DNA from 2 places in the Streptomyces sp. NPDC050388 genome. Region 2 is predicted to be linked to the other one. Evidence: riboswitches for the same ligand, from Rfam matches in the RefSeq annotation. Region 2 holds a riboswitch; the other holds the start of a gene.
What was found. A riboswitch is a leader RNA that binds a small molecule or an ion and turns the genes downstream of it on or off. The one in region 2 is predicted to bind glycine.

Region 1: linked by a shared signal. The riboswitch ahead of gcvP (aminomethyl-transferring glycine dehydrogenase) and the one ahead of gcvT (glycine cleavage system aminomethyltransferase GcvT) in region 2 are both predicted to bind glycine.

Annotation. Positions count from the first base shown of each region.
Region 1 is NZ_JBFAKH010000089.1:15,024-18,399, reverse strand. Features, by position in the region: gene AB0I73_RS33850 (DNA polymerase IV) at 1-845, shown strand, start outside; gene AB0I73_RS33845 (PRC-barrel domain-containing protein) at 877-1,254, opposite strand; glycine riboswitch at 1,373-1,469, shown strand; gene gcvP (aminomethyl-transferring glycine dehydrogenase) at 1,642-3,376, shown strand, end outside.
Region 2 is NZ_JBFAKH010000032.1:28,137-31,512, reverse strand. Features, by position in the region: gene AB0I73_RS19945 (enhanced serine sensitivity protein SseB) at 1-644, opposite strand, end outside; gene AB0I73_RS19940 (AAA family ATPase) at 727-1,392, opposite strand; glycine riboswitch at 1,610-1,707, shown strand; gene gcvT (glycine cleavage system aminomethyltransferase GcvT) at 1,897-3,024, shown strand; gene gcvH (glycine cleavage system protein GcvH) at 3,212-3,376, shown strand, end outside.

The DNA.
Region 1 (3,376 bases), on a different contig from region 2:
GGGCCGGGATCCACACGGTCGGCGAGCTCGCCGAGGCCGGGGAGGACGAGCTGGTGCGGTTGCTCGGCAAGGCACACGGGCACGCGCTGTACGCCATGGCCCTGGCGCGGGACGAACGGCCCGTGGTGGCCGAGCGGGAGACGAAGTCGGTGTCGGTCGAGGACACGTATGACGTGGATATTCACGACCGGGTGCGGGTCGGTACGGAGGTGCGGCGGCTCGCCGATCGCTGTGTGCGCAGGCTGCGGGGAGCGGGGCTGGCGGGACGGACCATCGTGCTGAAGGTGCGGCGCTACGACTTCTCGACGCTCACCCGGTCCGAGACGCTGCGGGGGCCCACGGACGATCCGGCGGTGGTGCGCGAGGCGGCGGCACGGCTGCTGGAATCGGTCGACACGACAGGCGGAGTACGGCTGCTGGGCGTGGGGGTCAGCGGACTCGCGGACTACACCCAGGAGGACTTGTTCGCACAGGCGGCGGGGGACCGGGCGGAGGAGTCGCCGGGCGAGGAGGACCGGGTGACCGCACCCATGGGGGAAGAACAGCAGACGAGCACGGAGCGGCGCTGGCCGGCCGGGCACGACGTACGGCACACCGAGTACGGGCACGGGTGGGTGCAGGGCAGCGGCCTGGGCCGGGTCACGGTCCGGTTCGAGACGCCCGACTCGGCGGTGGGACGGGTGAAGACCTTCCGCACCGACGACCCGGCCCTGCAACCGGCGGATCCGCTGCCACTGGTGGATCCAAGCCCCGGGGAGGGCGAGAGACCGCGGGACGGCGCGGAGACGGGCGACGGCTCGGGGGCGAGTCCCGGTGTCGTGGGCCCGGGGCCCTCGCAGGCGTGAGTGGGCTTCGTGCTCCCGGCTCCGGGGGCCGTCAGGCCGGGCGGTCGTCGCGGTCGGCGAGCTTGCCGAAGTCGCGGTCCGGAAGCGGGGGAGGCGCGGAGACGTCCAGACCGTAGTGGTGGTAGAGCTGGAGCTCCTGCTCCGGGGAGAGGTGGCGGCCCACGCCGAAGTCGGGAGCGTCCTTGATCAGGGCGCGTTCGAAGGGTATGTGGAGGCTGCCGTCGATCAGCTCGCTCGGCTCCAGGGGGACGAAGGCGTCCCTGCTGAACAAGCCGGTGCGTATCGCCGCCCACTCGGGTACGCCGGTGGCGTCGTCGAGATAGACCTCGTCGATGGTGCCGATCCGGGTTCCGTTGCGGTCGAACGCCTTGCGGCCGATCAGGTTGCGCGGATCGATGTCGGTCTGCACGGGCCCTCCACTGGTCGCAATCCGCAATCACTCGTCAGCACTACGAAACGGCACAATTGGTCCGGCGGCCACTCGAAGGACCGGGGGTTGCCCTCGCTGGTACGCTGACAGCGGCTGCTGACCCCGTGCGGGAGAGTCCTCCGGACACCACCGGAGGGCGCCGAAGGAGCAAATCCTCCCCGGAAACTCTCAGGCCCACGTACCGCATGGACGAGGTCACTCTGGAAAGCAGGGCGGGTGTCGACGGCTCCCGCTCTCACCGACGGTGAAAGCCGGGCGCCCTGCGGCGGTCCGGTGAAGCTCTCAGGTTGAGATGACAGAGGGGGAGGCCGTCCGGGCACCCGCCATGGTGCCCCTCGAAGGTCGTCAGACCAGGAGGCCTCCGCAATGACCGCCCACCGCATTCCCCTCTCCGAGCTCGAACAGGGAACGCCCTTCGAGCAGCGCCACATCGGCCCCGACCACGAGGCCCGCGCCAAAATGCTCGCGCAGGTCGGCTACGGCTCGCTCGACGAGCTGACGGCTGCGGCGGTCCCGGATGTGATCAAGAACGCCGACGCGCTCGACCTGCCGGGCGCCCGGACCGAGCCCGAGGTACTGGCCGAGCTCCGGTCGCTGGCCGACCGCAACGAGGTGCTCGGCTCCATGATCGGGCTCGGGTACTACGGGACCTTCACGCCCCCCGTCATCCTGCGCAACGTGATGGAGAACCCCGCCTGGTACACGGCCTACACGCCGTACCAGCCGGAGATCTCGCAGGGGCGGCTCGAGGCACTGCTGAACTTCCAGACCATGGTCGCCGAACTGACCGGCCTGCCGACCTCCGGGGCCTCACTGCTCGACGAGGGCACGGCCGCCGCCGAGGCGATGGCGCTGTCGCGTCGCATGGGCAAGAACAAGAACGGTCTGTTCCTGGTCGACGCGGACGCACTGCCGCAGACGATCGCCGTGATCGAGACCCGTGCCGAGCCGACCGGTGTCGAGGTCGTCGTCGCCGACCTGAGCGAGGGCATCCCCGCCGAGATCGCCGAGCGCGGGATCAACGGCGTGCTGATCCAGTACCCGGGCGCCTCCGGAGCCGTACGCGACATCAAGCCGGTGATCGACCGGGCGCACGAGTTGGGCGCGCTGGTCACCGTCGCCGCCGATCTGCTCGCCCTCACGCTGCTGACGTCGCCCGGCGAACTCGGCGCGGACATCGCGGTTGGCACGACACAGCGCTTCGGTGTGCCCATGGGCTTCGGCGGGCCGCACGCCGGATACATGGCCGTGCACGAGAAGATGGCGCGCAGCCTGCCCGGACGGCTCGTCGGTGTCTCCGTCGACGCGGACGGCCACCAGGCCTACCGGCTCGCGCTCCAGACCCGTGAGCAGCACATCCGCCGTGAGAAGGCCACCAGCAACATCTGTACCGCTCAGGTGCTGCTCGCCGTGATGGCCGGGATGTACGCCGTCTACCACGGTCCCGAAGGACTGCGGACCATCGCGTGGCGCACCCACCGTTACGCGACCGTCCTCGCCGAAGGGCTCCGGGCCGGCGGCGTGGAGATCGTCCACAGCTCCTACTTCGACACGCTGACCGTGCGGGTCCCGGGCCGGGGTGCCGAGGTCGTCGCCGCCGCGCGGGACAACGGCGTCAACCTGCTCCTCGTCGACGCCGACCACGTCTCGATCGCCTGCGACGAGACCACCACACGGGCCCGGCTCGCCGCCGTGTGGAACGCCTTCGGGGTCGAGGCCGACGTCGAGAGCCTGGACGCGGCAGCGCCCGACACCCTGCCGGACGCCCTGCTGCGCACCGACGAGTACCTGACGCACCCCGTCTTCCACCAGCACCGCTCCGAGACCGCGATGCTGCGCTACCTGCGGCGGCTCGCCGACCGTGACTACGCGCTGGACCGCGGGATGATTCCGCTGGGCTCCTGCACCATGAAGCTCAACGCGACCACGGAGATGGAGCCGATCACCTGGCCCGAGTTCGGGCAGCTGCACCCCTTCGCGCCGGCCGAGCAGGCCCAGGGCTACCTCACGCTCATCCACGAACTGGAGGAGCGTCTCGCCGAGGTCACCGGCTACGACAAGGTGAGCCTCCAGCCCAACGCGGGTTCCCAGGGCGAACTGG
Region 2 (3,376 bases):
CGCAGATCGCCCTCCCACTGGGACAGTTCGACCCCGACGAACAGCACCGGGTCCGCGGTCTCTATCTCGGCGAGGCAGCGGCGGGCGGTGCTCACGACACCGGTCGACTCGAACTCCGCGCCCGCGGCGGCAAGGAAGTCCACCGGATCGTCCTGCCAGTCGGGCTCGAACAGCTTGACCCGGCCGCCGCCCGCCGGACCGTCCAGTGGGCCTCGTCCGGCCAGGCACAGTTCGGCCACGGCGGGCGGCGGCAGCGGGACGCCGACCACGCCACCGGGGTTCACCGCGATCCCGGCCTGCGGCGGCAGACCCCGCGCGAACTCCACCGCGGGCGCGACGGTGAACGACATGGGGGTGCCCACGACCTGGCGGAACTGTTCCTCGGAGCTGAAGACCGGGACGTACGCCTGCCCCTCGATCTCCAGGGTGGGCAGGTCCAGCGGGCCGCTGTGCGGACCGCCGCCGTTCGGCAGCGGGACCCAGACGAAGCTCCTGCCCAGCACCTCGATGATCCGGCCGTCCGCCGAGGGGACGCCGAGGGAGGCGGAGAGCACCTCCTCCAACTCGTTGCCGGGCCATCCTCCGTGCGGATGGGGGTGAGTCTGTGCCGGGAAGTCCGCGGAGAAGCCCGCCGGGAAGTCCATCTGCCTACCGCCTGCCTGGAACCACTGCTGTGGCTGAAAAGGCTAACCGCTGCCGCGCCGGGGCCGTCAGCCCGTGCAGCCGTCAGCCCGTGAAGTCGATGCGGCGCAGCGCGTTCGCCGCGTCCCGGTCGATCAGGACCGCCGAGCCGCAGCCCGCGGGCGGGTCGCCGCGCTCCGCGGACCGCAGCACCCGGCCGACGGCGGTGCGGTGCCGCAGGAAGGCGTACCGGGAGACGCCGCGGCCGCGCTCACGCTGCCCGTCCAGCGCCTGCCCCGGGGAGACGTCGAGCAGCAGCAGATGCAGCCCCGCGCCCCGGCGGCGGGCCTCGCGGGCCAGCCAGCGGCGCACCCAGGCGTGGGTACCGCAGTCGTGCACGACGGCCCCCTCGCCGGTGCGCAGGGCGCGGCGCAGCCCGGCGTAGTGGTCGAGGCGGACCAGGGGCCGGTACACCGCGTACGGCAGGAGGCGCGGCATGCGGCGGTCCCAGCGGTCGCGGGTGTCCTGGGAGTCGATACGGGTGCCGCGCACCGCGCGCCGCATCAGTGTGGATTTGCCGCTGCCGGGCAGTCCGGTGACCACGACGAGGTCGCGGGGGCCGAAGACCAGGGCGTGCGGACCGCGGCCGGCGCACCCGCGCAGGTCGCGGACGACGGGCGACGGCCGCGCGCCGCGGGCCTCCCGGGCCGAAGGGGCCTGCTGCTCGGGCGGCGCGACACCCGTGGTGGCGTACGCCGTGGTCCTGTTCACCGTGAGTCCTCCCCTGGGGCAGGCGCCTGAGCACCGTCCCCGCCGAGTGTAAAGAGACGGTAACGGCGGAGCCTCCTCATTCCGTCCGTTTCCCGATACAGACCTGTCACAGCCGTCCGTACAGGCATGAACACCCTGTGCGTACGAAGGAAAGGTCCCCCTGCCGAAGCCTCACGATGCGTGCAATGATGAGCGCGCCAACTGCATACCGGCCGTTTGAATCCGCGCGGGAGAGTCCCTGGCACGTTTCGCCGGGGCGCCGAAGGAGCAAGTCCCTCCCTTGAATCTCTCAGGCACCGTTACCGCGCGGGCCAGGCACATCTGAAAAGCGGGCCGCCGTGCGAGTTTCCGGCGGCTCCACCCAAGGTGCAAGCCGTGACGTCCCCTGCGCGGACGGTCATGGCGAACCTCTCAGGTTCCGATGACAGATGGGGAGGAACGTCCTCACCCTCCCCGTGCTCGGCCCCGGCCGGCGGGGACCCCATCGCCCTGGGAGACCGACCGATGAGCAGTACCGAACTCCGCCGGACAGCGCTCGACGCCCTGCATCGTTCGCTCGGCGCCACGATGACCGACTTCGCCGGCTGGGACATGCCCCTGCGCTACGGCTCCGAGCGCGACGAGCACAACGCCGTGCGCACGAAGGCGGGCCTCTTCGACCTCTCGCACATGGGCGAGATCACCGTCACCGGCCCGCAGGCGGCGCGGTTCCTGGACTACGCCCTGATCGGCAACATCGGGACCGTCAAGCCCGGCCGCGCCCGCTACACCATGATCTGCAGCGAGGACGGCGGCATCCTGGACGACCTGATCGTCTACCGCCTCGGCGAGACCGAGACCCCCGAGTACCTGGTCGTCGCCAACGCCTCCAACGCCCAGGTGGTGCTGGACGCCCTCGTGGAGCGGTCGGCGGGCTTCGACGCCGAGGTCCGCGACGACCGCGACGCGTACGCGCTGATCGCCGTGCAGGGCCCCGAGGCCGCCGGCATCCTCAAGGGCCTCACCGATGCCGACCTGGACGGCCTGAAGTACTACGCCGGTCTGCCCGGCACGGTCGCCGGCGTCCCCGCGCTCATCGCCCGTACCGGCTACACCGGCGAGGACGGCTTCGAGCTGTTCGTCGCGCCGGAGCACGCGGTCGAGGTGTGGCAGGCGCTGACCGGGGCGGGCGAGGCCGTGGGGCTGGTCCCGTGCGGGCTGGCCTGCCGGGACACGCTGCGCCTGGAGGCCGGCATGCCGCTGTACGGCAATGAGCTGAGCGCCTCGCTGACGCCGTTCGACGCCGGGTTCGGCCGGGTCGTGAAGTTCGAGAAGGAGGGCGACTTCGTGGGCCGCGCCGCCCTGGCCGAGGCCGCCGCCCGTGCCGAGCGGACCCCGCCCCGCGCCCTGGTGGGCCTGGTCGCCGAGGGCCGCCGGGTCCCGCGCGCCGGGTACCCGGTGGTGGCCGGCGGCGAGGTGATCGGCGAGGTCACCTCCGGCGCGCCCGCACCGACGCTGGGCAAGCCGATCGCGATGGCGTACGTCGACGTGGCGCACTCGGAGCCGGGTACCCCGGGCGTGGGCGTGGACATCCGTGGCAGCCACGAGCCGTACGAGGTCGTGGCTCTGCCGTTCTACAAGCGGCAGAAGTGACGACGTCGTAGGACGTGGGCCGCGCGTCCGGCCGTACCGGCCGAGGCCGGGCGCGGCGCACCCGCTCACCCGTGCTTCCGCCATCAGCCGGGCCGGTCCCGTGGCCCCCGGGCTCCTTCGCCCCTCTTTCACCCCCTTTCGTCGCCGTCGATCCCGGCGGTCCCTCGCACACAGGAGGATCCAGATCATGAGCAACCCCCAGCAGCTCCGCTACAGCAAGGAACACGAGTGGCTGACGGCCGCCGAGGACGGCGTGTCGGCGATCGGCATCACGGAGCACGCGGCCAACGCGCTCGGCGACATCGTGTTCGTCCAGCTCCCCGAGGTCGGCGACACCGTGACCGCGGGTGAG